One region of the Brevibacillus sp. B_LB10_24 genome, then DNA from elsewhere that is predicted to be linked to it. Evidence: predicted binding sites of a transcription regulator. Region 1 holds the regulator's gene; each other region holds the start of a gene.
What was found. Region 1 encodes LexA, which represses DNA repair genes until DNA is damaged. Its sites were predicted from a motif close to CGAACATATGTTCG; they were not measured.
Positions count from the first base shown of each region.

Region 1 (10,273 bases):
TCTGTATATGCTTATGTGTTTGTCACCATCATTCCAGAATGGCTTGGCATCCAAGGAGCAATTGTTTCGATTACAATGTCAGAAGTGGCCAAATCGGTGTTCATATACCTGGGTATTCCTTTTCTTGCAGGGATGCTGACTCGTTTATCTTTGGTAAAAGCAAAAGGCAGGCATTGGTATGAAAACGTGTTTATTCCCAAAATAAGTCCAATCACATTGATTGCTTTACTCTTTACCATCATTGTCATGTTCTCCATGAAAGGGGAAAGCATCGTCAGCGTACCTATAGACGTCGTTCGCATTGCGATTCCTCTGCTGATTTACTTCATCGTGATGTTCTTTATTTCTTTCTACATGGGGAAGAAAATTGGCGCTAACTATCCGGTTACTACGACTTTAGCGTTTACAGCAGGCAGTAATAACTTTGAGTTGGCAGTCGCTGTAGCAGTCGGTGTGTTTGGGATTCACTCGGGTGCCGCTTTTGCAGCTGTCATCGGTCCTCTTGTTGAAGTGCCAGTAATGATTGCATTGGTACAGGTAGCATTATGGTTCAAACGGAAGTATTTTGCCAACACATACCCGAATTGAGGCAGAAAAGGTGAGTACATCATGGAAAACAAAAAAACGATCTACTTCTTATGCACAGGGAATTCTTGTCGAAGTCAAATGGCAGAAGCATGGGGAAAGAAATACTTAGGTGACACGTGGAATGTACTATCTGCCGGGATTGAAGCTCATGGTGTCAATCCGAATGCCATCAGAGCGATGCAAGAAGCAGGAATAGACATTTCCGATCAAACTTCAGATGTTATTGATCCGGCCATTTTAAACAAAGCGGATCTGGTCGTGACACTTTGCAACCATGCAGATTCCATTTGCCCAACCACACCAACTCATGTAAAACGTGTCCATTGGGGATTTGACGATCCTGCGGGAAAAGAATGGTCGGAATTTCAACGAGTCCGCGATGAAATTGGAACCCGTATTAAGAAATTTGCAGAAACGGGAGTATACATTTCGGCAGAAAAGAGCTGGCTGGCTGTCGCCGGAAGCAGCAAAAATGCAGCCTTGCCAAATGGCAGCAGCAGGCTGCATTTTTGCGTTTTGCCGCCGTTTGCCGCATAAATCGGGGTAATTTGTAACTTTTATGCCAGCCTGTACGTAAAAATGGGGAGAGTATTAGGAAAGGAGGCAGCGGGATGGAGATATTGTTATGGATCATTGTAGTTGCCTTGTTTGTGATCAGTATCGCCGGTGTATTCATGCCAGTTTTGCCGGATACCCTGCTTCTCTGGGGAGGTTTTCTGCTGTACCAGTTTGCCATCGCCGGGCCGGGGGCGGGTTTGCCAGCTTCGTTCTGGTGGGGAATGGCGGTGCTGAGCGTTTTGATTTTTGGCGCTGACATATTGATGAGCATGTACTTCGTGAAAAAGTACGGCGGTTCCAAGTGGTCTTCATTAGGGGCGATTGCTGGTGTCATTCTCGGGATTTTCCTTTTCCCGCCGTTTGGCATCGTCATATTCCCGTTCTTGATCGTCTTTGCCATCGAGATGATTTTCCAGAATCAGCCGGCAGAGAGGGCGTTGATGGCAGGGCTGGGGTCGCTGGTCGCCTTTTTCAGCAGTGCCGTGATGAAGGTGGCTGTCCAGATCATCATGATCATCTGGTTTTTTGTCGCGATCTGACCGGTCGAAAGCAAGCAGGGGCAAAAAGTGCAAGCCATACAAAACAGGGCTGTACCTTGAGGCGGATTTGTCCGCTTTGGTACAGCCCTTGTCTTTTTGACAGAACGTTTTTGCATTAATGAATCATGCGATAGACACCAATCACCTTGCCGAGAATCGACACGCTGTCGAGGATGATCGGGGAGAGTGCCGCATTTTCCGGTTGGAGGCGGAAGTGGGTTCTCTCTTTAAAGAAGCGCTTCACGGTCGCTTCGTCGTCTTCCGTCATGGCGACGACGATGTCGCCGTTGTCGGCTACGCTCTGTTGGCGGACGATGACGTAGTCGCCGTCCAGAATGCCCGCTTCAATCATGCTGTCTCCGGATACGCGCAGCATGAAGACTTTGTCGGACGAAACGATATGTTCTGGCAGGGGGAAGTAGTCTTCCACATCTTCGATTGCCGTAATGGGTTGGCCCGCTGTTACTTTACCGACGACCGGAACCCGCACGACAGGCTGTTCGAACTCTTCCTGGAAGCGGCTGCCTTCCTGCAGCAGCTCGATCGCCCGGGGCTTGGTCGGATCGCGGCGGATCAGCCCCTTCTTTTCCAGTCGTTCCAAGTGGCCGTGAACCGTGGAACTGGAAGCCAGCCCGACGGCTTCACCGATCTCGCGCACAGATGGAGGGTAGCCCTTGTCCTTTACTTCTTTGCGGATAAAGTCGATAATTGCCTGCTGACGTTGGGATAGCTTGGACACAAGTGACACCTCAATTCCCTGATCTTTTTCTACATTATACCATGGGATCTTGCGTTCGACAAACATAAGTTCGATTTTTTTGTTGACATGAACACATGTTCGCATTATGATAAAGACAAATACAGAACAAATGTTTGTGGGGTGTTGTTTACGATGAACACTGTACATAAAAGCAAGGGTCGATTGGGAATTAGGCGCGGACAAGCCTTATTGATGATGTTTACCTTCTGTTTTATCCTTTACATATTAAGCGGTCTTGTCTTTGCTTCTGAGCCGCAGGCGGCCATTCGGATGGAAGTGACCGTACAGCAGGGCGACAGCCTCTGGAAGCTGGCAGCCGAGTACCGCGACCCGGATAAAGCGGACATCCGGGATTACGTCCAATTGCTTAAAGAAGTCAACCATCTGGAGGATCCGACGATCTATCCCGGGCAGACGCTGATCATTCCCCTACAAAAGTAAACGAATGGGCATTCGTGTGTTATAATAGACAGACGATGCTGAGATGGAGGGAAAGATGTGGTTACTGACGCGGAGATCAAAAGGATTAACGAGTTGGCGAAAAAGTCGAAGGAATCAGGACTAAGCGACGAGGAAAAACAGGAACAACAGCGGCTTCGGCAGAAGTACATCGCTGCAGTACGCTCATCATTGAAGGCCAATTTGGACTCCATCCGCTTTGTGGATGAGAACGATATAAAGCATTGACTTACGGCAGACCCCCTCATTCCGGTACATGCACTCGGGATGAGGGGATTTGCCGTCCATAAAGATGTATTTGCCGCTGCCCCGCTCAATTTGATACCATAAAAAGGAAACTTTGCCGTGTAAGGAGGAGGTACCGTGACAGTCCGCCATCCGGCCTTTCAGGACGAACAAATGCACTTGGACGAGACGATCGCTGTCATCGATAAAGAAATAGACGATCTGCGCGAGGGGCTGAGGGAAGCAACGGACGATTACGTCAAGCAGGTCGTGCTTGCCGCTCAGTCTAAAGAGCTCCGCTATTTGGAACAGGCACGGCTAAAGCCGTATTTCGGCCGCATCGATTTCACCCGGGATGAAACGTTTGAACGAGATCAGGTGTATATCGGAAAGCGGGGGATCGTCAAGAGCGATTCCTTTCAATCCGTCGTGGTCGATTGGCGCGCTCCGATCGCCAGCTTGTATTACAGCGGCGAGAGCAAACAGGCTTCCTACCGCACCCCGCAAGGAATCGTCAGGGGGGAAGTAACGCTAAAGCGCAACTTCGCGATTGAAGACGGGAAGATCAAGGGAATTTACGACGGAGCGCTAAAAGAAACGATCAACCGGGAAGCAGGGGCGCCGGACGAGTTCCTCGACGAGGGGTATATCGACGAATTTCTCGCTTCCCATCTCAATCAGACAAATGACAACCGTTTGAAGGACATTGTCGCCACCATACAATCGGAGCAGAACAGCATCATACGCGCGGAAAAAAACCAGCCTGTCGTGGTCCAGGGGGTAGCCGGCAGCGGCAAGACGACGATCGCCCTGCACCGCCTGTCGTATTTGATTTACAACTACCATCACGTCATGTCATCGAAGAAGTTTATGGTATTTGCTCCCAACCGGCTTTTCTTGCATTACATATCCGATGTCCTCCCGGAATTGGGGGTAGAAGACGTCCAGCAGACCACTTTTTTTGACTGGGCGGTAAAACTGCTGAAGAAGGACTTTCCCAAGGGGTGGCGGATCTATGATCCGTCGCGGTCCCAGTTGGTGTTTTTTGAGCCGGGGGTCTCGCCGGAACAGGCGGAAGCGGCCCGGCAGCGGATGGGGTTCAAGGGTTCGCTCGCCTGTCGTCAAACCATGGAAACCTATGTAAAGAAGCTTGTCGAGGAAGAGATCCGGTTTAAATCGCTCCGCTTCGCGTACAAAAAGACGATGCAGGTCTTCGAGATTCCGGGAAGCGAAATCCGCCGTTTGTTCGTGGAAGAGTACAGACAACAGCCGCTTAAAGAGCGGGTCGACACCCTCTACAAGCACCTCAAACAACAGATGAACAAGCAGTTTTTCGCCTATATGCGAGAACATAAGATCGATTTGGACAAAAGGGCGCTCACCAGGTTTGAATCCCAGTTAGAGCAGATCGTTCAAGGTTATTTCGAACAGTGGCCGAGCTTTGCGTTCTTTCCTGCCTACATCAAATTAATGTCCGATCCGGTCAGCCTTCGCCAGTCAGTTCCCGTATCGGTCAGTGAAGAGACGGTGAAGTCCGTCACGCAGACTTCTGCGGAGATTTTTGCCAAGGAGCGGCTGGAAGCGGAGGACTTGGCTCCCCTGCTGTACCTCAAACACCTGTTCGAGGGGCTGGACAAGCTGGGACGGTTTGACCACGCGGTTGTTGACGAAGCACAGGACCTAAGTGCGCTGGAAATTGCACTAATTACGTTGATGACCAAGCAAAGCTCGGTCACGGTCGTCGGCGATATGGCCCAGGGCATCCATTCGTACCGCGGCATGCAAAGCTGGACGGAGCTGACCGACGGGCTGTTTGCCGGACAACCACAGGAATACTACACCCTGGAACAGAGCTACCGCTCCACCGTAGAGATTATGCACTGGGCCAACCACGTCCTGGAGCGCGGCCAGATCAGCGGCATCACCTTCGCCAAGCCCGTTCTGCGCCACGGAGAGAAGCCTGTGTTCTTGCGTCCCCATACGCAGTCCGAGGTGTTCGGCGATGTGGTTCAGCAGGTTGGTCAATACCAAAGCGAGGGGTACTCCTCGATTGCGATCGTCACGAAAACCGTTTCAGAAGGAAAAAAAGCCTTGAAAGCTTTGCAGCCTCATCTTGAGGGAGTACAGCTTTTAAGCTACAAAGATGCAGAATACCCCGGGGGAGTGACGATTCTTCCCGCTTATCTGACCAAAGGGCTGCAATTTGACGTCGTCATTTTGCTCGATGCAGATGAAGCTCACTACGGGCTAAATGAACAGGATGCCAAGCTAATGTACGTCGTGATGACACGCCCGGTGCACCGGTTGCTTCTCTATGCCGTCCAGAGCCCGACGCCGCTGCTGGCCGGCCTGGTGTAACCTCATACTCCTTTTCCTTTATGAACCTAAAGGCTCCCGGGGCATTTTCTTCAACTTGCGAAGCAGTGTGGAGTGGTCGATCTTCAGCGAGGCAGCCGCCTGACGGACACTGGGATGCCGCTGCAGTTCTTCGTAGATCAGTTGTTGCTCCGTCAGCCTGAGCCGTTCTTTCAGCCCGGCGCTCCGCCGGGTTTCTTCATGTCCTGCCGCAGGAACAGGTGTCAGGACGTCGGGAAGGGACACCTTCGGGATGACCAGCTTGATCGGGCGGGGGCAGGACATGGAACCTTTGCTCATAATCACCTCTCCTTTCCTCATAGAGTAGTGGTGTAGGACACACCAGCCGGTACGGCAGCGCATCGCGACTCTTGCGGTACGAGTCTCCTTGTTGGTGCGATTATACACAATATTTCGAATTCTATCGCTGTATCCGGGTTTTTTCGCTTTGGTTTTTTTGGCTCGCAGCTTGCTATTTACGTTGTGAAACACGTCAGGGGGGATCTTCTAAAAAAAGGATCTGCATGTCGAATCAGACAGATGGGTCTGTGTCGGCAAAATATGAATTCAGGGAGGTAGTGCGGCGATGGCAACACCGAAACTGTACGTGCTGGATACCGGCAGGATGAAAATGGATAAAGGGTTTATGGTGGCGATGCACAAACCGGCTTCAGTGCTCGACCCCAACACCCCGGCCGAGTTTGTCGAGTTTCCCGTCTACGCTGTCTTGATCGATCACCCGGAAGGAAAAATTCTCTTTGACACCGGCTGCAATCCGGAGGGGATGGGCGAGCAGGGCCGCTGGCCGCAAGGTGTGCAGCAATTGTTCCCCTACTACGCTTCGGAAGAATGCTATCTGATCAACCGTTTGGAACAGCTGCGGGTACGCCCGGAGGATATCAGGTACGTGGTCGCCTCGCACTTGCACCTCGACCATGCAGGATGTCTGGAAATGTTTACGAATGCGACCATCATCGTTCATGAGACAGAACTGGCCAACACGATGAAAACGTACGCGATCAACAAGGACATGGGCGCCTACGTCTGGGCTGACATCGACGCCTGGGTAAAAAACGGCCTAAACTGGCATCCGATCAAGCCGGGAGAAGACGAGGTGCCGCTGGCAGACGGCGTGAAGATCCTCAACTTTGGCGCCGGCCACGCCTGGGGCCTCTTGGGGCTGCATGTTCAATTGCCTGGAGCGGGCGGCATCATCCTTGCCTCTGATGCGGTCTATTCGGCGCAAAACTACGGTCCGCCGGTGAAAATACCCGGCATCATCTACGACTCAATCGGCTTTGTGAATACCGTGGAGCGGATTAAAGCGTATGCCGCCAGGACCAATTCACAGGTTTGGTTTGGCCACGACGGCGAACAGTTCCAACAGTTTATCAAGTCGACGGAAGGATACTACGAATAAGAACGAGCAGCGGGGAGGGAAAGAAATGAGAGGAAAAGTAGCGATCATGACGGAGCCGGGGAGACTTGAGTTTGCCGAGTACGAATTGCCGGAGGCCGGTCCTGGCAGCGTGCTGGTCAAAGTGGTTCGCACCAATGTCTGCGGTTCGGAGCTTCACATCTGGCAGGGGCACCATCCCACCAAGAAGTCCGGAGTAATGGGCCACGAGATGGTGGGACGAATCGAGAGGCTGGGAGCAGGGGTGGAAACCGACTACGCCGGCAATCCGGTGAAGGTGGGCGACCGCATCGCCGCTGCGTACTTTTTGACCTGCCGAAGATGCCGGCCCTGTCAGCAGGGTCAGTTCCACCTTTGCGAGAACGCGTACAAGTACTGGACCAAGGATGCTGAGGAAGCGCCTCATTTTCACGGTTCGTTTGCCACCCATTACTACATTCACCCTGACCAGTATTTTTACAAGGTGCCGGAAAATGTGCCGGATGCCGCGGCCGCCAGCGCCAACTGCGCGCTCTCCCAGGTGTATTACGGACTAGAGAAGGCGTACGTTCACTACGGGGACGCCGTGGTAGTCCAGGGGGCAGGAGGTCTTGGGCTGAACGCCTGCGCGCTGGCAAAAGAGTTTGGCGCGACCGTCATCGTCATCGATGCTGTACAAAGCCGTTTGGAAAAAGCGCGGGCGTTTGGCGCCGATTATCTGATCAATCTGCAGGAATGCGATACGCTGGAGAAGCGGGTGAACGCCGTCAACGAAATCACGGGAGGCAAAGGCGCAGATGTCGCGATGGAACTGACCGGGGTGCCGGCAGCGTTCCTCGAGGGCATCCACCTGCTTAGAATGGGCGGGAGGTACGTCAGCATCGGCAATATCTCACCGGGACAATTGGCCCCCTTTGACCCTGGACTGATGACTCGCAAGTCGATTCAGATCATTCCGGTCATCCGGTATGACCCCTGGTACTTGAACAAGTCACTGGCGTTCCTCTCCAAAACGATCGGGAAATACCCGTTCGCAGAGATGCTTGACGCCGATTTCCACTTGGAAGAAATCGGCGTTGCCCTGGACAAATCAGCCAGCCGGGAGATTACGAGAGCGTCCATCATCGTCAATTAGAGGGCCAGAGAACATGGCAATGAAGCAGTCGGAGGGAGAGATTGATGACAGTGAAACGCATGCAGATGTACATCGGCGGAGAGTGGACAGAAAGCATTTCGCAGGAGACGTTTTTCTCGATTGACCCGGCATCGACCCAACCGCTTGCCGAGGTTCCGCGAGGGGGAAGCGAGGATATTGACCGGGCCGTCAAGGCGGCGAGGAACGCGTTTGAATCACGGGACTGGCAGGAGATGCTGCCTGCGGAACGGGGGCGGATGCTGTACAGGATGGCACAGCTCATCCGCGAGCAGCAGGCCGAGCTTGCCCGCCTGGAATCGCTCGACACGGGAAAACCGCTGGCCCAGGCCCAAACAGATGTGGAAGTGGCGGCCCGCTACTGCGAGTACTACGCGGGGGTAGCCGACAAAATCCTCGGGGAGACGATTCCCGTTCGTTCCGACGTCCTGGATTATACCGTCCGGGAGCCGCTTGGCGTCACTGCTCATATCGTCCCCTGGAACTACCCGATCCAAATCGCCGCGCGCAGCCTCGCTCCGGCTCTGGCAGCGGGGAATACGATGGTCATCAAACCGGCGGAGGACACCCCGATCACCGCGTTGAAGCTGGCGCAGATCGCGGAAGCGGCTGGCGTACCAGCCGGAGTGGTTAATGTCGTCACCGGCTTTGGGACAGAGGCAGGAGCGCCATTGGCAGTTCATCCGGACATCGACCACATTACGTTTACCGGATCGGTCGCTACCGGGACTGCGGTGATGAAGGCTGCGGCTGAGAACATCAAGCCTGTCACTCTGGAATTAGGCGGGAAGTCTCCCAACATTGTCTTTGCGGATGCCAATGTGGATGAAGCGGCTCAGTGGGTGGTCCGGTCGATCGTACAGAATGCGGGGCAGACGTGCTCGGCAGGTTCGCGGTTGCTGGTCGAACGGCCGATCCGCGAAGAATTCGTCGCGCTGGTGACGGAAAAAATGAAACAGCTGCGCATCGGTCCGGGACTGGATAACCCCGATGTGGGACCGATTATTTCGCAAAAACAGTTGGAGCGGATCGAATCGTACATGCGTCTCGCCCAGACGGAAGGGGCGGAGATTCGCATCGGCGGCCGGCGCTGCCCGTCAGCGGGTGCGGGCTTCTTCTTTGAACCAACTGTCGTGGAGCATGTATCGGCAGCGAGTCCGCTGGCCCAAGAGGAGATATTCGGACCAGTGCTGGTCGTCCTGCCGTTTGACACCATTGAGGAGGCACTGGCGATCGCCAACGGCACAGAGTACGGACTGGTGGCGGGAATCTGGACCAATCACATTCACAAGGCGCACTGGCTGGCATCGCGGCTCCGAGCGGGGCAGGTATTCGTCAACAACTACGGTGCCGGCGGCGGCGTAGAGATGACCTTTGGAGGATACCGCAAGAGCGGCTTTGGCCGGGAGAAGGGGCTGGAGGCGTTGAAGTACTATACGCAAGTCAAGAATATCGCCATTAAGATCAGCTTGTAGGCGGCAAAACGAAAAGTATCCAATCAAGGAAGCGTGGCTGTCCTTGATTGGATACGACATCTTGCGCCAGGGAATGGCCTTGCGGCGTTTTGTCTAGTGATCCCCGTGGTTTCCTTTGCTCGGGTTGGAGATGACGTAGCCCTCTTCCGGCATGTACAGGTAATCGACGACCACGCCGTCCAGCAGCTCTTCGTCCTTCTGTAGAATGAGGTCAATTCCTTTATCAGTCGATACGACCAAATCGTTCTCGGTGGGAACGTCCAGCGCCATTCCGTAATGGGCGTGACTTCCGTGTTTATGAGTGACGTAGACGCGCAGCTTCAGCGTCTTGTCTTCTTCTTGTTCCAGCACCTCGTTCAGCTTCTTGGCCGCATTGCGCGTAATCTTGCATTTCATGCGAACATTCTCCTCGTGAATATGACTTCACTCTATCATATCAAAGTTGTCCGGCTTTGCGCCACTGCCAGGTCCTTTTCGCACAAGTTCCATAAAAAGCGAAGCGGCGCAAAAGACCGCGCCGCCGGCGTTTAGTTCAACTCTGTCGGGTCGGTCCAAATCATCTCGTCCCGGTACATTTCCTCATCACGGAGGGGATAAGACAGCTCGTAGAGGTCGTACATGGGCATGTCCGAAATCTCGACATATCGGTTGGGATCCATTACTCATCCTCCTTTCAGACAACATTTTACCCAGAATGCTAGAAATCATCCCGAGAATTCTCAAAAAAGTATCTTGATTTTCAGAATCAAACATAGTAGACTAAAT
Region 1 is NZ_JBJQOQ010000001.1:468,384-478,656, forward strand. Features, by position in the region: gene arsB (ACR3 family arsenite efflux transporter) at 1-588, shown strand, start outside; partial or broken gene arsC (arsenate reductase (thioredoxin)) at 610-1,008, shown strand; gene ACI7RC_RS02370 (DUF456 domain-containing protein) at 1,200-1,685, shown strand; gene lexA (transcriptional repressor LexA) at 1,801-2,424, opposite strand; gene yneA (cell division suppressor protein YneA) at 2,578-2,886, shown strand; gene ACI7RC_RS02385 (DUF896 domain-containing protein) at 2,944-3,132, shown strand; gene ACI7RC_RS02390 (HelD family protein) at 3,268-5,487, shown strand; gene ACI7RC_RS02395 (hypothetical protein) at 5,506-5,784, opposite strand; gene ahlS (AhlS family quorum-quenching N-acyl homoserine lactonase) at 6,071-6,904, shown strand; gene ACI7RC_RS02405 (zinc-binding dehydrogenase) at 6,930-8,015, shown strand; gene ACI7RC_RS02410 (aldehyde dehydrogenase family protein) at 8,060-9,508, shown strand; gene ACI7RC_RS02415 (HesB/IscA family protein) at 9,602-9,904, opposite strand; gene ACI7RC_RS02420 (hypothetical protein) at 10,036-10,167, opposite strand.

Region 2 (10,273 bases), on a different contig from region 1:
TTCCGGCAGCTCTTCCACTTTCACGTCCATCGGAATTCCAAAGTGACGGCAGGCCGAAGCCAAGAGCTGTTGGTAGTAACTGGAGGATTTCGGTTCCCAGGCTTCAATCGCTCCCTCTTCCAGGGTCTTGGTAAGGTCGGGGATGACCAGATCGGGGTCGACCTCCAATTTGACTCCCAGGCCGTCACATTCCGGACATGCTCCGAACGGGCTGTTGAACGAGAAGATGCGCGGTTCCAGTTCGCCAATCGAAAATCCGCAGATCGGACAGGCATGCTTCTCGCTGAACAACAGCTCTTCCTGATCGATCACGTCCACGATGACTTTGCCGTCAGCCAGCCGCAGGGCCGTCTCCAGGGAGTCAGCCAGCCGCGTCTGAACGTCCGGCTTCACGACGATCCGGTCGATGACGACTTCAATCGAGTGCTTTTTGTTCTTTTCCAGCTTGATCTCTTCCGACAAGTCGCGAACCTCGCCATCGACGCGGACACGCACATAGCCCTGCTTGCGAATATCATCCAGCAGCTTGACGTGTTCCCCTTTGCGCCCCTGTACGAGCGGCGCCAGGATCTGAATGCGGGTTCGTTCCGGATACTCCAGCACGCGGTCCACCATCTGTTCAATGGTCTGCGACGTGATCTCGATCCCGTGTTCCGGACAGATCGGCTTGCCGATCCGGGCGTAGAGCAGCCGCAGGTAGTCGTAGATTTCGGTCACCGTGCCGACAGTGGATCGCGGATTGCGGCTGGTCGTCTTCTGATCGATGGAGATCGCGGGCGACAGCCCCTCGATCGAATCCACGTCAGGTTTATCCATCTGACCGAGGAACTGCCGGGCGTATGCGGAGAGGGACTCTACATAACGCCGCTGCCCCTCAGCGTATATCGTGTCAAAGGCGAGGGACGACTTCCCTGAGCCGGAAAGGCCAGTCAGTACGACAAACTTGTCGCGCGGAATCACTACGTCGATATTTTTCAGATTGTGGGCCCTTGCGCCTTTGACGATGATTTGTTCAAGCGGCATGTCTCTTTTCCACTCCTTATCCTTCGGCTTTCAGCTCAAGAATCAGGTCACGCAGCTCTGCCGCCCGTTCGAACAACAGATTGCGCGCCGCTTCCTTCATCTCTTCTTCCATTCGCTCGATTACCTGCTGGCGGTCTTTTTTCGACAGCTTCTTGAATTCGGCGTGCGGCAGGTAATCGGCCTTTTCCTCGGCGACCCGGGTGGCCTCGATCACGTCGCGAACCGCCTTTTTCACCGTTTGCGGCGTGATGCCATGCTGCTCATTATACGCCAACTGGATGCTGCGGCGCCGCTCGGTCTCGCGGATCGCAGCGGCCATCGAATCCGTCATGCGGTCGGCGTACATGATGACCCTGCCTTCCGCATTGCGGGCAGCGCGGCCAATCGTCTGGATCAAGGAGCGCTCGTTGCGCAGGAAGCCTTCCTTGTCCGCATCCAGGATCGCCACCAGTGACACCTCCGGCAGGTCGAGACCCTCGCGCAGAAGGTTGATCCCAATCAACACGTCAAATTCGCCGAGCCGAAGGGAGCGCAGGATCTGCATTCTCTCGATCGTCTTGATATCGGAGTGCAGATAGCGAACCTTGATCCCGATCTCCTTCAGGTAGTCGGTCAAATCCTCTGCCATCTTTTTCGTCAGCGTGGTCACAAGCACGCGCTCGTCTTTGGCGATCGTAGCTTGTATCTCGCCGATCAGATCGTCAATCTGCCCCTTGATCGGCCGAACGTCAATCGTTGGGTCCACAAGGCCGGTGGGACGAATGACTTGCTGCACGACTTCGGGACAGTGTTCCATCTCGTAGGGCCCGGGCGTTGCCGAAATGTAAATCGTCTGATGAATCTTCTGCTCAAACTCGGAAAATTGCAGCGGGCGGTTGTCCCTCGCCGACGGAAGCCGGAACCCGTGCTCTACCAAGACGTCTTTGCGGGCCCTGTCGCCATTGTACATGCCCCGCACCTGCGGCAAGCTCATGTGAGACTCGTCGACAACCAGCAAAAAATCTTCCGGGAAGTAATCCAGCAGGGTGTACGGCGGATGTCCAGGCGGCAGTCCGGTCAAATGGCGCGAGTAGTTCTCAATCCCGGAACAAAAGCCCATCTCCATCATCATTTCGATGTCGTAGCGAGTGCGCTGCTCCAAGCGCTGCGCTTCCAACAGCTTGCCCTGGTCGCGCAGTTCCTTCAGCCGCTCTTCCAATTCCGCCTGAATCCCGGCAATCGCCAGTTTCATCTTCTCCTCGCGGGTGACATAGTGGGATGCCGGGAAAATAGCAACGTGCTCGCGAGTCCCGAGAATTTCCCCGGTCAGCACGTCGATCGAGGTAATCCGTTCGATTTCATCGCCAAAAAATTCGACCCGGATCGCCTGCTCGCTGTTGGATGCCGGGAAGATCTCCAGGACGTCGCCGCGTACCCGGAAGGTTCCGCGGACAAAATTGATGTCGTTGCGCGTGTACTGGATATCGACCAGCCGGTGCAGCACTTCTTCCCGGCTTTTCTCCATGCCGACGCGCAAAGAGAGCACCAGCTCGCGGTACTCCTCCGGTGAACCCAATCCGTAGATGCAGGATACGGAGGCGACGATGATCACATCCCGCCGCTCAAAAAGAGCGCTGGTAGCCGAGTGGCGCAGCTTGTCGATCTCTTCATTGACGCTGGAGTCCTTCTCGATGTACGTATCCGATTGCGGGATGTACGCCTCTGGTTGGTAGTAGTCGTAATAGCTGACGAAGTATTCCACCGCATTATGCGGAAAAAACTCTTTAAATTCCGCCGCCAACTGTGCAGCGAGTGTCTTGTTGTGGGCCAAGACCAGGGTCGGCTTGTTCACTTGCGCGATGACTTGTGCAATAGTAAAGGTCTTGCCCGTTCCGGTTGCCCCCAGCAGGGTCTGGTGCCGCTTCCCCGCCCGGACGCCAGACACCAACTCAGCAATCGCTGTCGGTTGGTCACCGGATGGCTGATATTCCGAAACTAATTGAAACTGCTCCATCCTGCCGCTCCTCCTTCTTTTTACACGAACAATTTTCTTTAACCTATCACTCATTATAGCACAAACATTCGAATTTTAAGCAGGAAATTCGAACAAACGTTTGTCTGTTCCCTTCCTGCCATTTTGCCGATAAAGAAAAGGAAAGCTTGGAAGCACCGCTTCCCAAGGAGGATCGCACATGCCGGACAGCGTAAACAATTCGCTATATATTCCGCCTAATTACAGCTACAAAGGAAAAAAAGAGTTTTCCACGGATATAGATCAAAATGCGTTTATGCGGCTGATGCTCGAGCAGTTGAAGTATCAGGACCCGCTTTCGCCGATGGACAATCAGCAGTTCGTCCAGCAGACCGCCATCATGACGATGGTGGAACGTTTGACCCGCATGCAGTCGCTGATGGAAGAATCCAACAGCAGCCTGTTAAACATCCGCCAATATGAACAGCTCGTGGGAAAAACAGCCACCTATGATCTGACGACAAAAGATCCCGATACCGGGGAAGTCAGCAGAGAGCCCAAGACCGGCTCGATCGACGGCGTCAAGATGAAAGACGGCAAAATCTACTTCATCATCGGGGACGATGTCGTACCCCGCGAGGATGTCACCGGCGTGGATTCGAGCGGCACTGTCGATACCGGCGATTGGGTAGACAGCACGCTGAAGTACACACAGATGATCGGCTATACAGTCTCCTACAAGGGACAGCAGGAAAATCCGGACGGCACTTCAACCGATGCGGATAAAACCGGTGTGATTACATCGGTCAGCATGAAAAACGGCCTGATCGAATTCCAACTGGACAATGGAGACAGGATCACGCCGCAAGATGTAACCGGACTAGAGACACCCAGAAGGGAAGAACCCGAGGCCAGTTGACCTCGGGTTCTTTTCATGCACCCAGCTTTATCTTGCTGATGCGCTGTTTCAACAATTGGACCAGATTGAGCCTGCGAACATCTACGTAGTACTTGGTCTCAGAGTCCGGTACCACGATAATTCCCAATTGATGGTGATTGCCGGCATAGACGGCACATTGAACGAATTTCGGCTCTTTACTGTAGGTCAGGACCTCCATTTTGCAGTAAGCCGAATTGGCCTGCAGAGCGGTGTACAGCTCTGTCTTATCCCGTACCGGAATCCCGTTGACTTTGACGATGACCTCTCCGCAGAGAATCCCCATCTCTTCCGCCGGCGTTCCCGGTATGACCGCCATCACCTTTACTCCCCTGGACGACTGAATAAAAAACGGCGCATGCTTCTGTTCGCGTCGTTGACTTAACCGGAACAATCCCTCATGTCCGATAATCGCAAACAATGCCGCCGCGATGGAAAGGGCGGGGACATGTACGGCGGCGTAGGAAAGCAGCAGCAGTACAAGCGAATACAGGCCAAGCGGACCAGCCGTTTCCCGCGCCTTTTGATCAGGGGTCACCGTCTGTGTCATGTCGGAGAAGCCGGTAACCGCCGGGATGAACAGCAAACCGTACACGCTGCTTGCAAGATCGGGGGAAAACAGCGGCCAGCCCGAAAACAACTGCAGCGCAAGTCCGCTGTTCGCCTGCATCGGCACCAGGAGCAGCAGCGGAGTTAACCAGAAGGACTGCATATGGTACGCGCCGACAATCTTTCCCCGCTTGCCTTCCAAATACAGCGGAGACGCATCTCTTCCCCCGTTCCAGCGAATCAATACCGCTTCGGCAAAATGCATCAGCGCCACCACTGCCAGCAGCGGCACCGGCTTGGCCGCCAATATCCAGCTCCAGAACGTGCCGATTCCCTGTACGGAGACCCCCGCCGGCCACAAAAGAGCGAGCCACTGCAGGAGAGTCAAGCCGCCAACCGCATAGGCAAAGCAGAGAAACCGGACGCGAAAACAGAACAGGAGGATCGAAATCGCCCAAACCATCCAAAGGTTACCCGCCTGGACGACGATTCCCAAGGCGCCTGCTGCCAGCGACACAAACAACCCGCCGACCAAGCCAAAACCGACAGAGCGCAGCGTCTGTAAAATCGGAGAATGTATGCGAACAGCGAATAACTGACGTTCCATCGCCATCTGCTTCCGATATTGCAAATAGATAAACAAGACGAAGATGTAAAACAACGACAACCAGCCGTTTGTCATGGTATCACCTCGTGTTTGGAAAAAAGAAAAACCACGGACTGTTTTCCGTGGTTTTTAACTTCTACAGATAGAAAGCGATTCCCTGCCGAATGGGGACGTTATTTTCCTTTGGCTTTTGCTTCCTTCTGTAGGACGTCGAGCGCTTTTTGAAGCTGATTGTCGTTTTGCGGATTGCGGATTTGCTCGATGAGCGCATCTTGCAGAGCCGCTCCTGTAGCTGGATCCACTTTTCCTGTAACTGGAAGTTTATTTTCCTTTTGGAAACGTTCCACTGCCGCTTTGGTTTTGGCATCGAAATAGCCGTCGTTTCGTCCCGGCGACAGTTTTAAGCCGTCCAAAATCAGCTGCAGGTTCTTCACCTCAACCCCGGTCATGTCTTCTTCCAGCACCTTGTCCTGAGGAAGCTGCGTCGCTTTGAAATACTCCGGCTGAGTGACGGCAACATCCGGTTCGATCCCTTTTTTGTTGATCCACTCCCCTTTTGGAGTCAGCCATTTGGCGATGGTCAGCTTCAATTGGCTCTTGTCGCCCATCTCGACGGTGTTTTGTACCGTCCCTTTGCCAAAGGTCTTCTCGCCGACTAATTTATACCCGCCGCTCTCGCTCATCGCGCCCGCCAGAATCTCGGACGCGCTGGCACTGCCTCCGTCGGTCAGCACCACGATCGGGTAAGGCTTGGCGGAATCCACCTTGGAGTGGTACTCTTCGACCTCTCTGGACTTATCGCCGTATTCGATTTTCACGATCGCCTTTTTCTCCGGAATCAACTGTTCGGCAATCTCTCTGACAGCCGTCAGGTAACCGCCGGGGTTGCCGCGAACGTCAATGACCAGACCCTTGATGTTTTGTTTCTCCAATTGGGCCAGTTCTTCAAAGAAGTGCTTGGCCGTATCGGCGGAAAACTGGGTAATCTCGATTCTGCCGAATTTGTCTGCGCCCCTTTGAATAATACTTTGGTGTACAGTCTCGATCGGAATGTTGTCCCGGATGACGACGACTGTAATCGGCTCCGTCATTCCCGGACGCAGAACCTTGAGCGTTGCCTTGGTTCCTTTAGGGCCGCGAATTTTGGAAACTGCCTTTTGCAGGTCCAGACCTTCCAGGGACTCGCCGTTGACACTGAGAATTTGATCGTTTGCCCTAAGCCCCGCCAGTTCCGCCGGTGATCCTTTAAACGGCGAGACGATTGTCACCCGGCCGTTTTTCAGTGTCACTTCCGCCCCGATGCCTTCGAATGAAGAGTGCAGCGATGTGTTGAACTCCTCGGCCGCAGTCGGATCCATGTAAGAGGAATACGGGTCGTCGAGCGATCCGACCATCCCTTCGATGGCTCCCTCGATCAACTGTTCGCTCGGCACGTCGTGAACGTAGTTTTTCTTGATTATTTGATAAGTATCAAATAGCTTGGAAAACTCTTTCGGGTAGCTTTGAGCGCCTCCCAGCGACAAGAGGTTACCCGCCGTTGCAACCGCTCCTTGGGTGCCTATGCTTGCCGACCCGCCCCGCACGACAGCCAACGTCAACAAACTGCTGGCGACCATGCAGACAAGGGCAACCACAAACACAGAACGTCCATTCCATTTCATTCTTCAAACACCATCCTTTGTGCACCCCGGTGGAAAAAGGTATGCAGCTAGTGTATGCAAACCGAAGGCACAATATTTGTTTGTAGGAGCGTTTCGTTAGCGGATATACGGTGACGGATCTACTGCTATATTGTTTTTATACACCGTAAAGTGGAGATGGTTCCCGGTCGACCGCCCAGTCGAACCTACTTCAGCGATCTTGTCTCCGGCCTTGACAGACTGCCCGACGGAGACCTGAATGCCGCCCTCGCGGATGTGGCCGTAAAGGGTGGTGATTTCTTCGCTGTGTTTGATCATCACGCAGTTCCCGAACCCGTTGACATATCCCGCCACGATGACGATGCCGTCAGCCGCCGCGTAGATATTCGTCCCCTTGGGGGCTGCCATGTCGAGGCCGTTATGCCCGACCTGCTTGCCGGTGAACGGGTCGGGGCGCGCTCCGAATCCAGAGCTGATGTAGAACGAGCCAGGCGGCAGCGGAAGGAACATCTTTCCTCCCTTGTAGTCACTCACCGCTTGAAGCTTGGACCTCTCGGCGACCTTGGCCGCCTCCTGTTGGGCCATCGCCAACAGCTCCTGCTCTTCTTCCTCCTGAATTTCGTGCAGGTGGGTTTCTTTTTCCGCAAGAGCTGCCTTCACCTGTTTGCTGCGCTCGTACTGCTTGTCCAAGTCAGCCTTTAACGCTTCCTGTTGTTCTATCATATCATTTAAGCTGGCGAGTTGCTTATCCACTTCTTTCTTTTTGGCCTCGATCGTTTCCTTGTCGCGGATGTTGTCTTCCAAAATGCGGGTATCCTGCTCCACGATCATCTGCAATCCTTGCAGGCGAGTAAGGAAATCCCCAAAGTCCGACGAACCCAGCAGCACATCCAGATAGGTTACGGTGCCGCCCTCGTACATCGCTTTGACGCGTGTCTTTAACAGCGCATCCCGCTTCTTCACCCGGTCTGTAGCTTCGTCCAGCTCTGCCTGGGCTTCGACTGCCTTCTCCGTCGTCACCTTGATGTCTTTATCCAGTTTGTCGATCTTACGCTGTGTTTCATTTCGGCGCAAGTCAATCGCCATCAGTTCGTCATTCAGGTTGGCCTGCTGATTTTTTAAACTATTGATCTCATTTTTAATCGACTGCAGATTTTGCTTCTTCGCCTGCTGGTTTTTGCGAATTTGTTCGATTTCTTTGTTGATCTTATCTAATGAGGCGCTATTCGCCATGATCGGCTCGGCAGGCACGCTTCCCCATACCAGCAAGCCGGTTAACAAGACAGGCAGTACGACCTTCTTTTTCATAAGTCTCCTCCCAATCTCAACTTCCTTCTGTGCTTTTTATACTCGCAGGAATCGGCGCACCGACACCAGACTTCCCCAAATCCCGATAAACGCTCCGATGGCCAGCAAAATGACCGCGATTTGATAGGACAGCGGGAACATCGGCAGCAGGTCGAACAGGGATCCGGCCAGGTTGGAATGCATGGCACGCAACAGGAAGTAATAGCCCGTGCCCAGCAGCAGTATCGGAATGATCGCGCCCAGTATCCCCATGAACAAACCTTCGATAAAAAACGGCCAGCGGATAAACCAGTTGGTCGCCCCGACCAGCTTCATGATCTCGATCTCCCGGCGGCGGGCGACAATCGTCAGTTTGATCGTATTGGCGATCAAAAACATCGCCGTAAACGCGAGGCCGATGATAAACACCAAACCGATGTTGCGGATGACTTTTGTCACGGCAAACAGCGCATCGACCGTCTCGTCGCCGTACACCACTTTATCCACATTCTCGATCGTACCGACCTGCTTGGCCACGGCAGCCGTATCCTCCGGCTTCTTGGTCCTGACGACAAACTTGTCGGGAAGCGGGTTCTCGTTCTCCAGCCCGTCGAGGAAATACGCTTTCTCTTTAAACGATTCTCGTAATTCTTCCAAGCCCTGCTTTTTGGGAACATATGTAACGCTCTTGACCAAGGGGTTGGCTCGGATTTGCGACTCCACCTGATCAATCGTAGGTTTGTCTGCCAAAACATTCAAAAAGACGTGGATCTCTACTTGGTCCTCCACCTTCTGGGTAATGTGGTTGACGTTGAGCGCCAAGAGCAGAAAAACGCCGAGAATCATAAGCGTTATGGTCACAGCGCTGACAGAGGCGAAAGTCATCCAGCCGTTTCTGCCGAGGTTCTTGACTCCTTCGCGAACGTGACGTCCCAGGGTGCTAATTTTCATAGCCGTAGTCCCCCTTCTGTTCGTCGCGAACGATCTGGCCGCCCTCGATGGCGATGACGCGCTTGCGGATGGTGTTGACGATCTCACGGTTGTGGGTAGCCATTACTACTGTGGTCCCGCGCTGGTTGATCTCTTCAAACAGGTTCATAATCTCCCAGGAGGTTTCGGGGTCGAGGTTGCCTGTGGGCTCGTCGGCGATGATAATCCCGGGGCTGTTCACCAGCGCCCTGGCCAAGGCAACACGCTGCTGCTCGCCGCCTGACAGCTCGGAAGGCAGCATTTTCGCCTTGTGCTTCAATTTCACCAGTCCGAGTACGTCCGACACCCGCGGCTTGATCTGCTTCTTATTGGCTTCGATCACTTCCATCGCAAAAGCGATATTTTCAAATACCGTCAGCGTGGGAAGGAGCTTGAAATCCTGAAAGACGACTCCGATACTGCGCCGAACGCTGGGAATCTGACGTTCCTTGATCCGGCTGACGTTAAAGCCGCCGAGAAAGATTTGCCCTTTGGTCGGTTTTTCTTCGCGGTACATCAATTTGATAAATGTCGATTTTCCCGCTCCGCTCGGGCCTACTACGTAAACAAACTCGCCTTTATTGATCCGAACGTTAATCCCTTTTAATGCGTTCGTTCCGTTTGGATAGGTCTTCCAAACATCGAACATTTCTATCAAAGCTATCACATCCTACTATTCTTTGCTGTTATTCGACTCTCGTTGCTGCGCAATTTGACAAAAACTCCCTCTTTGTCTACTCTCTTCCCCATTATACCATCGGAAATCGTCAATGTTATCCCCTAATTCTCTCAAATCTTGTCGTTTCCCTCTTTGTTTTTTCGGACATTTTACCCAAAGTGTAAAGCAAAAAAAGAGCGTCCCGCAAAAGGACGCTCTCGGAAAACCCGGTCGCACTATAAACTCATCTGCAGTATAGCGTGCACGTCGCTTGCTTCCAACGGTTTGAAGCGGCCGATCGGACCGAACGGCGTCGCTTTCTGGGCCATGACATCAAGCTGTTCATCCGTGATGCCGTAATCTGACAACCGGCTTGGCGCCCCGATCTGGTTGAAAAACTCCCGTGTCCGGGCGATCCCTTCCAAGGCGACGGCTTCATCCGACTTGCCGGCAGGATCGATGTTCCAGACGCGGACCGCGTACTGCTTGAACCGTTCGACATTTTCTTTGTACACGTACTTCATCCAGTTGGGAAAGAGGATCGCCAGTCCGCCGCCGTGCGGAATGTCGTACACAGCGCTGACGGCATGCTCGATAGAGTGAGTTGCCCAATCGGTCTCCACCCCTACCGGAAGCGTGCCGTTCAACGCCA
Region 2 is NZ_JBJQOQ010000002.1:343,881-354,153, reverse strand. Features, by position in the region: gene uvrA (excinuclease ABC subunit UvrA) at 1-1,023, opposite strand, end outside; gene uvrB (excinuclease ABC subunit UvrB) at 1,040-3,016, opposite strand; gene ACI7RC_RS04450 (flagellar hook assembly protein FlgD) at 3,195-3,893, shown strand; gene ACI7RC_RS04445 (PDZ domain-containing protein) at 3,907-5,142, opposite strand; gene ACI7RC_RS04440 (S41 family peptidase) at 5,241-6,728, opposite strand; gene ACI7RC_RS04435 (murein hydrolase activator EnvC family protein) at 6,825-8,015, opposite strand; gene ftsX (permease-like cell division protein FtsX) at 8,052-8,945, opposite strand; gene ftsE (cell division ATP-binding protein FtsE) at 8,935-9,621, opposite strand; gene ACI7RC_RS04420 (iron-containing alcohol dehydrogenase) at 9,858-10,273, opposite strand, start outside.
Region 2: a site for LexA is predicted at 3,106-3,119, ahead of uvrB (excinuclease ABC subunit UvrB). Genes of this name have one in related genera too.

Region 3 (10,273 bases), on a different contig from region 1:
TCGGCATGAAGCGCGTGATGCTCAGATACGACATCTCCCGCATCCGGTTTTGCTGCGGCGTTTCGCCGGGCAGCCTCGGCACCTCCAGGAGCGCTTCCTGGTAGCGTCTTTGTACGTACTTCTCTGGCTGCATCCAGTCGGTTAACTCCGGAGCCAGCAGACCGACTCTTGAGTCGAGCGCGAGCGACCAGGGAAACGTGTCGGCCGACAGCATTTCTTCCCGGTGGAACCAGGGATACCCGCCGAATATTTCATCGGCCGCTTCTCCCGATACGGAAACCGTGGCGTGTTTTTTGATTTCCCGGCAGAACAAATACAGCGAGCCATCGACATCGGCCATTCCCGGCGTATCCCGGGCGTAGACGGAAGCGTACAGCGATTCGATGAGATCGGGGGTATCAAACAGAATCTCATGGTGCCGGGTGCCAAGAAAGTCGGACATTCGTGCAATCCATGGAGCGTCGGCATTCGGCTGAAAAGCGTTCGCCTGGAAGTACTTGTCGTTGTCAACGTAATTGACAGAGAACGTGTGCAGGCGGCCTCGGTTGTCGCTCGCATACTGGCGGGCAGCCAGCGCCGTTAATGCCGAGGAATCGACTCCACCGGACAGCATGGTACAGAGCGGCACGTCAGAGACGAGTTGGCGCACCGCTGCATCCCTAAGCAAATCGCCGATGCGCGCCGCTGTCGTTTCCAGATCATCTTCATGGGGCTTGCTCTCAAGCTGCCAATAGGCCCGTTTCGCCAAGCCGTTTTGGGTAAACTCTATACAATAACCCGGCTTCAGTTCAGCCATGTGGCGGAAGATGCCGTGGCCAGGGGTGCGGGCGGGACCGATGGCGAATACCTCCGCCAAGCCCTCGGCGTCGACTTCTGCAGGAAAGTCGGGATGGGCCAGGATTGCCTTGGGCTCGGACCCAAACAGCAGCATGTCGTTTTGATGGACGTAAAACAGCGGCTTCACGCCCAATCTATCGCGGGCGAGAAACAGCGTCTGTTCCCGGTCGTCCCAAATCGCAAAGGCGAAAATGCCGTTGAATCGTTCGACACAGGATTTTCCCCATTCGATGTAAGAGAAGAGCAGCACCTCGGTGTCACAAGTTGTCTGAAAAGCGTGATTTCTCTCTATTAACTGTCTGCGCAGCTCCGGCGCGTTGTAAAGCTCTCCGTTGTACACGATCGTATAGGGATAGCTGCCCGCTGTACGGGTCATCGGCTGAGCCCCGTTTTCGGGATCGATCACGCTCAGCCGCGTGTGTCCCAGTGCGCAGTGACGGGATATCCAGACCCCCGACGCGTCCGGTCCGCGATGGGTGAGCGTTCGGGTCATAGTTTCAAGAATGGCCGGATAGCCGCTTAAATCCTTGCGCCAGTCGATCCAACCAGTAATGCCGCACATGTCAAATCATCTCCTTGAGGTAGGTAGAATGGTCCCGCACGAGTTTAGATTATGTTTGATCTTAGGCTGTGGTTAGTCGAAATTATTGGAGCGGGATTAATCAGAATTCAACATATTTGTTATATAATGTAACATACTGTTGGATTGATTGAGCGTCTGATGCCGGTTAAACTGGGCGTTGATCTGACCCTTCAGCAACTCCTCGCGGATCTTCTCCTTGCTAAAGCGGGTCTTCTCTTTTTCCCGCAGCTTGCGGATCTCAAAAGTATGCAGGCCGTCTTCCATTTTATTTGCGATCTCCACCAGAGTGTCGACATCTTCAAACGAAAACTTTCGCGTACCGCCCTTCGTGCGATCCGGGATTACCAGCTTTCGCTCTTCGTAATACCTGATCTGTCTTACGGACAACCCCGTCAATTCGCTGACAGTACCGATTGGGATCACTTTTTTCTCTCTGTATGATGCCACTTTCAATCCCTCCTTGTGTTCAATCTTCGTTCTGAGAGAAGCGAATATCACGGAGCTGCAAGTTATTTACAGGTAAAAATAACACAAGACTTATGCTTGAAAAACATTTATGTCAGATAATATAACATATAAATTTCCGTATTGACGTAAGGGAAGAAAAAAAGAAGGTAGGCAGGTTGAAAATCCGTGAATTTTGCACATTTTGTGTTAGATTATCTTACATAACTATGGTGCAAGAGGATTTTGTGTGAAAAAATGATCTTGTCATTGATCAGACTTGGAGGGGTGCATATGGTTGCGAAAAACTACTCAAAAGAAGACATACTGCGAATCGCGAAAGAGGAGGATGTCAGGTTTATCCGCCTGCAATTTACCGATTTAATGGGCATTATCAAAAATGTGGAGATTCCCGTCAGCCAACTGCCGAAGGCGCTGGACAATAAAATGATGTTCGACGGCTCCTCGATCGAAGGCTTCGTCAGGATCGAAGAATCAGACATGATCCTTCAGCCCGAATTAAACACCTGGATGATCTTCCCCTGGTTGACCGGGAACGGCAAGGTGGCCCGTTTGATCTGTGATGTGTACAATCCGGACGGAACGCCTTTTGCCGGTGATCCGCGCGGAGCTTTAAAGCGCGTGTTGAAACAGGCGGAAACACTGGGCTTTACCGCGATGAATGTCGGCCCGGAACCGGAGTTCTTCTTGTTCAAGACCGACGCCAACGGGGATGCGACGCTGGATGTGAACGACCAAGGCGGCTACTTTGACCTGGCCCCGAGCGATCTGGGCGAAAACTGCCGGCGCGACATCGTTCTGACGCTGGAAGACATGGGCTTTGAAATCGAGGCCTCACACCATGAAGTGGCTCCCGGTCAGCATGAGATCGATTTTAAATACGCCAACGCCATCGAGGCAGCTGACAATATCCAGACGTTTAAACTAGTCGTCAAAACGATTGCCAGACAGCACGGGCTGCACGCCACCTTTATGCCGAAGCCGCTGTACGGCATCAATGGCTCGGGGATGCACTGCCATCAATCGCTGTTCAAAGGCAAGGAAAACGCATTTTACGACGAATCCGACGAGTTGGGTTTAAGCGAAACAGCCAAACACTATCTGGCGGGCCTGCTCAAACATGCCAGGGGATTTGCCGCGATCACCAATCCGACCGTAAACTCCTACAAGCGTTTGGTTCCCGGCTATGAGGCTCCCTGCTATGTGGCCTGGTCGGCGAAAAACCGCAGTCCGTTGGTTCGCGTACCCGCCAGCAGAGGACTTAGCACCCGAATTGAACTGCGCAATCCGGATCCCGTTGCCAACCCGTATCTGGCGCTGGCCGTCATGCTGGCAGCAGGCTTGGACGGCATCGTAAACAAACTGCCGCTCGGCCCTGCCACCAACCAAAACATCTACACGATGGACGAAGCGGAAAGGAAAGATAAAAATATTGACAGTCTGCCGGCCACACTGAAGGAAGCGCTGGAGGAATTGAAACAGGATGCGGTAGTGACAGATGCGCTGGGCGAGCATATCGTCTCCCGGTTTATCGAAGCGAAAGCGATTGAATGGGACCTGTTCCGCGTGGAGGTTCATCCGTGGGAGCGCAACCAGTACATGAATACGTACTAACAGTGACGAACCCCTGCATTTTTCGGATGCAGGGGCTCTTTGTTATCAAGCAACGGCAGCAGGTACGCCGATTGCCGGGAAAGCATCTCGCTCTGTATGCTGGCATGGAAGTGACTGGCAAGATCGCAGACCCCCGGCATTTTCCAGCTATCAAGGGAACAGCTCCAACAGTAGAGTCGCTTGGGGGCAAATGGGCGCAGGATTCAGATGATGGGCCGATTCTATCCGCGTTTATCGCGGTTTTTTTATTTAATAGGTCCAAGTACTTGATAGTTGCCGCGATGGAACTTTAATCCTCAGCACAGACGGTAGACAAGGGGATGTCAGTCTACAACATGATTTCCATCAAACATAGGTTGCGAACTTGTGTTCTTATTTATATACTAATCATACAATTGCGCATGATAATACTTTCCTTCATTCAGCGATCTTGTGCTCAGTTTCGTGATTGGTTTAGATAACTAACGTTCCCGTATGGAGGCGAACACGATGAAAAAGGAATTGGAACGGGCATGTAAAAACCATCAGCTTGTGCGGATGATCTACCTGGATCAGAATGGACAGACGACAAAACGAACACTGCGGCCATTGCACGTAACGAACCATCATTTGAAGGCATATTGCATGGTACGCAGGGCACCTCGGGTATTCGCTTTGGAGAACATCCTAGCCATCGAACCAGTGGTGAATCGACACGCAGTCTGACCCCAAGCAAAAGTTCCTGGCGATATGATGTGGCGAATCAAGTACTGGAAGCACGCTTAATATCCTCCTAAGGACTGGTTACAAAAACCGCCGTATGTAAATAATGAGAAAGGCTTGAACAAATTTACCAGAGGGAATGACTGCATGCATGCTGCAAAACGGCCAAATATCCCTGAAACAGTTTACAGTGTTGGTAATACTAGCCACAATTGGAGATTCGATCCTGGTTTTGCCTGCCATTCCCGCCATGGAAGCAAAACAAGACGCTTGGATCGTAGCCGTTTTTAGCGTGATCGTCGGATCCTTGCTGGGATTTTTGTATTATGCGGTTTGGAAACGGCATCCTGATTTGACTTTGATCGAGTATAGCGAAGAAATCCTCGGGAAGTGGTTGGGAACGGTTGTCTCGCTGTTATTTTTAGGGTATTGTTTCATTAATTCAGCAGCGTATCTGAGGGAAATTGGAGATTTTTTAACGACCAACATCCTGCCGCAAACTCCGATCGAAGCCATTCACATCATCTTTCTTCTCATCGTGCTGATGGGAGTCCGGTTGGGATTGGAATCCATTGCCCGCACGGCAGAAATCTTTTTCCCTTGGGCGATCATCCTTGTCTTGTTTTTAACCATCGCTTTGCTGCCTCAAGCCCATTTCCAAAACATAAAGCCAGTCCTTGAGGGTGGGGTTAAACCCATCTTGCGAGGATCAATCACATTTATTGCCTACCCGTTTATGGAACTGGTGATTGTTCTGATGGTTTTGCCTTATGTGAACACCGATGCGAGAAAAAAAGTGAGAAACAGCCTGGTCGCAGGGATGGTATGGGGAGGGGCGGTTTTATTCCTTGTAACCACTTTGGCCATTCTCGTTCTTGGCGTCGATTTTACGACCAGACATTTATACCCCAGCTATACGTTAGCCAAAAAAATTAACATAGGTGAATTCATCCGCAGGTTCGAAGTGGTTGTGGCGATTATCTGGTTCCTGACGATTTTCTTCAAATTCATTTTGTATGTTTATGGACTAAGTATTGGGTTGGCGCAGATGTTGAGATTAAAGGAGTATCGGGCGCTGACGCTTCCGCTGGGGATGATTCTCATTCCACTGTCGATCATCATCAGTCCGAATATCGCTTACCTGCTTACTGTAGAGAGGATTTACTGGCCCTTATTTGATGCGACATACAGTCTGCTTCTGCCATTATTGTTGATCTGCGCAGCTGCCTTGCGGAAAAAGAGGCGAAAACAGATAAATGACAAAGGAGAGGAGAAAAAACAATGACGATAGCAGGAAAAGCAGTAATCGTGACGGGGGCAGGAAGAGGAATTGGCCGTACGATTGCCATAACATATGCCCAACAAGGAGCAAGCGTGATCATCGCAGATAAAGATCCGGACGGTTTGCAGCAGACTGCCCGGCTTATCGAGGATGCGGGAGGTTCCGTGTACTCACGGGTTCTCGACCTGAGCCGGCCTGAGGAGATCGAGCGTTTTTTTGGCGACATACAAGAAACGGCTGAAGGAATCGGGATTCTGATCAATAATGCCGGGCTCAGCAAGTGGAAGTCGCCTTATGAACTGACTGTCGATGAATGGGATACCATCATCGATACGAACCTCAGAGGAACGTTCCTCTGTTCCCGTGAAGCGGCAAAAATCATGAGAAAGCACGGCGGCGGGTCGATCATCAATCTCGCTTCAACCCGTGCGCTGATGTCAGAACCTGACTCAGAAGCTTATGCCGCTACAAAAGGAGGGATCCTCTCCTTGACCCATGCGCTCGCCGTCTCGCTCGGACCGGACCACATTCGGGTAAATGCCATCAGTCCCGGGTGGATTGAGACGGGGGATTACGAAAAACTCCGGCAGGAAGACCATCTGCAGCACCCGTCCCAGCGGGTAGGCAAACCGGAGGATATTGCCCGCGCCTGTTTGTTCCTTACCGATCCAAACAACGATTTTATCAACGGGGTAAATCTGGTGATAGACGGCGGGATGACCAGAAAAATGATCTACCTGGAGTAAGGAGAGGTTTGGGCAATGTTGAAAATCGGGGATTTTTCCAGATTAAACAAAATTTCCATAAAAACGCTCCGCCATTACGACGAGATCGGCCTGTTCAAACCGGAAAGCATTGATCCGCAAACCGGTTATCGCTATTATTCGGCAAGCCAATTGCCCAGGCTGCACCGCATCTTGGTACTCAAGGATTTGGGTTTTTCTTTAGCCGAGATCGCCCAAATGGTCGACAACCCGCTCACGACCAATCTTGTCGCTACCACGCTGCGCCATAGAGAACGTGAACTGCAGGCGGAGATCAGGGAGCTGCGGGAGAAATTGGCTCGTTTGCAGTCCTTTATTCGAAATATTCAAGAGGGGAAACCCGACTTGTTGAAATACGATGTTGTCATAAAAGAAGTGGAGCCATTGCGGGTGATCTCCATTCGGGAGTGGACGGAAGATTACGCCAAGCAGCATGCCTTGTGGGAAGAGCTTCTGTCACATATTGGCGGGAAGCATCCCAAAATGCTGACGCCTATCGCCCTTTATCTGGACGTCGAAGCCGCGGGCGGGGCCAATATCGAGGTTGCTGTCCCATATGCAGGCGACATGTCTGAAACAGAGCGGATTCGTTTTCGGACATTGGAGCCGGTAAAGGAAGCGGCCTGTGTCATTCACAGAGGGAGCAGTGAAACGTTGGCTGATGCCTACACCGCGCTGCAGAAATGGATCGAGGAAAACGGGTATCGGATGTACGGTTCTGTTCGGGAAGTGCATCTGGTAGGATATTTGACCACGGAAGACACAGACAAACACATTACCGAAATTCAGATTCCGGTGACACGCTTGTAGACTTGCGCTTGACTCTCCCCCGACAGGAGGATTTATGGTAGGACGGTACCATCATCCAGGAAGGGAGAGGATTGCGTTGTCATCTCCAAAGGCAGTCTTGCGTCACCCGTTTGTCCAGGTCAGTTTGCTTTCCAGCGTATTTTCTCAGATCGGCATTTGGGTGCGGAATTTTTCTGTTTTGCTCTTTGTCATGGAGAAAAGCGGCGGTGACGCTTTTGCCGTATCCATGATCTCGGTGGCCGAGTACGGGCCGATTTTTCTGTTTTCTTTTATTGGCGGTGTCTTTGCGGACCGCTGGAAGCCGAAAAAAACGATGGTTTGGTGTGACGTCCTGAGTGCTGTCTCGGTATTTCTCGTGCTGGCGGCGCTGCTCTTCGGAGAATGGCAGGCGGTTTTCCTGGCGACTTTAGGTTCTGCCATCTGTTCCCAGTTCTCACAGCCGTCCGGGATGAAGCTGTTTAAGCAGCACCTGCCGGATGAGCAAATGCAAACCGGAAGCATCTCGCTGCTGCAAACCGTATTCGCAGTGTTTATGGTGCTGGGGCCGTTGCTTGGAACCCTTGTCTACCAAAGCTTTGGGATCGTGACAGCGATGGTGTTGACAGGAATCGCTTTCCTGCTGTCCGGCGCGATGCTGACACTCATCCCGGCAGACCGCGAGCTATCGAGGGAGGCTGGTGCCGGACAGCAGACTTCCCTGTTCAGAGAAATGGCCGAGGGTATCCGCTGCGTGTGTACTCAAAGGAACCTGTTGTTCTTAAGCTTGTGTTTTGCGGCGGTTGGCCTGGGAGTGGGACTGATCTCGCCGCTCTCGATTTTTGTTGTGACCGAGAAACTTGGGCTGCCGCCGCATTACCTGCAGTGGATGTCGATTCCATACGGATTGGGGGAGATCATCGGAGGCGTATTAACTTTCGCTGCAGCCAGCAAAATCGCACCAGAGAGGCTGCTCGCTTTGGGCCTGTTGGTAAATGCCGCAGCGATTGTCGGGATCGGACTGTCCCAGGTATTGTGGCTGACGCTTTTGGCCCAGTTTGTCCTGGCGTTGCTGCAGCCGGCCATCTTTGTCGGGAACAACGCACTGGTGATGCGGCAGACGGACGCAGCATTCATCGGCCGGGTGATGGGGATTCGCACGCCGCTGATGACAGGGTCCATGGTTGCGATGATGAGCGTGGCCGGCATCCTGAAAGAAATGTGTTCTCTGACCAGCTTGTTTTTACTGGCGGGCGGATTCTTTCTGATCGGCCTCTTGTTTACCTTGCCTGTTTATCGGGGGAGCGCGAATGCGTCTGGGTCAATTCGCTCTGAAGCGGATCATGCCTGAATCGCCGTTCTTTTCCAATTATGATAAAGGGTAATTTCAAAGACAGGGGATGTCTTGATGTCTGCGTGGGTTCTTAACTAAAGAATTGGATAGAGGCAATCCAGTTGTAGAAAAAACCGCTTTATGAGTGGTTTCTGTCCGCATGGGAAAATGGATTTGCCCCGATTAGTTAAGAACATGGGACATCATCTATTATCTGTGACAGGTAATTGACGGCAAACAACTGTGTTCTTATGCACAGTTTTTTTATCTGTACGGTTTGCAGCCAATTCATGAGGACAGAAGATGGACGTTATGTTCATTTTCTGTCCTTTTTTTCATGGGAAAAAATGCGGGCTCTTCTCTGTCAGCTGCAAACAGCTCCCGCCCCAACGTACCAGTGAATCGCCTCGCCGAGCAGCAAGCTGCCTGACAGTACCCCGAAGAGCGGCGCTAAAAACAAATGAAAAGACGGATGTCGTTTTTATCTATCGGAAGGACGTTTTTCTCACTAGTGTGTTCAAGAAATTTCTTGAATTCCTTTCATGATGAAGGCCTTCTTTACGGGGAGGCCTCTGCCATGCAAAGAAAGCGTCTATGGCGGCGAACAACTTTTGACAAAGAAAGGCTCTTGACACCGCTCACTGGCCGAGCGTATAGTATAAGCAGAAAATGTGTAACCGGTTACAGATGATAGATATGATGTTTTTTCTTTATTTTTTTATATGATGTGTAACCGGTTACACATATATGGCGGTGGAGAGGGAATGGCGACGATTCGCGATGTAGCAAAGCTGGCGGGGGTATCAGTAGCCACGGTATCACGCGTAATAAACAAGAATGGCTATGTCAATAAAGAGACGGAACAGAAGGTAACAAGGGCGATTGAGCATCTTCGGTATGAACCGAATGCCGTTGCCAGAGGCTTGGCAGGCAAGCAGACGGGAACGATCGCGCTGGTCCTGCCGGACATCTCTAACCCGTTTTTTCCGGAGGTGGCGCGGGCGGTGGAAGACATGGCCCAGTCGCACGGCTATACGGTGATCTTATGCAACTCGGATGACCAAGGTTCAAAAGAGAAGTTATATATCGAAGTGTTAAAAAAGAAGTACATCGACGGCATTATTTTCGCCTCCAATACGCTGGAGCAGGACGATGTAGAGAGATTGGGCAAGGTTCCGCTGGTGGTGCTCGACCGGGCGCCGATGAGCAATATTTGCAGCGTGATCCGCTCCAAAAATCAGGAAGGGGCCAAGCTGGCGGTCAAGCATTTGCAGGAGGTGGGCTGCAAAAAAATCGCCCATATCTACGGACCGCAGGAATTGGTCACGGCGAAAAAACGGCTTTCGGGATATGAGGAAGCGGTCAAGGAGTTTTCCTGGTTTTCGCCAAGCTTGATGGTCCCCGGCTTTTTCCGCATTGACGGCGGACTGCGGGCGGTGCAGGAGCTGATGAGCAAGCATCCGGACGTAGACGGCATCTTTGCAGGAAACGACCTGATGGCGATCGGCGCGATCAAGGGACTGAACCGGATGGGCATCCGTGTGCCGAAGGATGTGGCGGTTTGCGGGTTTGACGGCATCGGCCTGACAGAAGTGACCGAGCCGGAGTTAACCACCATCGCTCAGCCGATTTATGATATGGGTGCCTTGGCCACCCGGGTCCTGATCGAGAAGATCGTGACGGGAACAGAGGAGATAAAGCTGTATGAGCTTGATGTAACGCTGGTACAGCGCGATTCGACGAGGAGGGTGAACGAGCGATGAAAACGGCTCCGCAGGTTGTCGTGATCGGCAGCTTAAACATGGATATCGTGGTGGAAGCAGACAGACCGCCGGCAATGGGCGAGACAGTGAGCGGCAATCAGGTTCATTTTATCCCCGGCGGCAAGGGGGCCAATCAGGCGGTTG
Region 3 is NZ_JBJQOQ010000030.1:48,784-59,056, reverse strand. Features, by position in the region: gene asnB (asparagine synthase (glutamine-hydrolyzing)) at 1-1,399, opposite strand, end outside; gene ACI7RC_RS21635 (MerR family transcriptional regulator) at 1,496-1,867, opposite strand; gene glnA (type I glutamate--ammonia ligase) at 2,159-3,499, shown strand; gene ACI7RC_RS21625 (hypothetical protein) at 3,466-3,792, shown strand; gene ACI7RC_RS21620 (WYL domain-containing protein) at 3,989-4,204, shown strand; gene ACI7RC_RS21615 (GerAB/ArcD/ProY family transporter) at 4,341-5,486, shown strand; gene ACI7RC_RS21610 (SDR family NAD(P)-dependent oxidoreductase) at 5,483-6,229, shown strand; gene ACI7RC_RS21605 (MerR family transcriptional regulator) at 6,245-7,057, shown strand; gene ACI7RC_RS21600 (MFS transporter) at 7,092-8,384, shown strand; gene ACI7RC_RS21595 (LacI family DNA-binding transcriptional regulator) at 9,131-10,129, shown strand; gene rbsK (ribokinase) at 10,126-10,273, shown strand, end outside.
Region 3: a site for LexA is predicted at 3,859-3,872, ahead of ACI7RC_RS21620 (WYL domain-containing protein). Genes of this name have one in related genera too.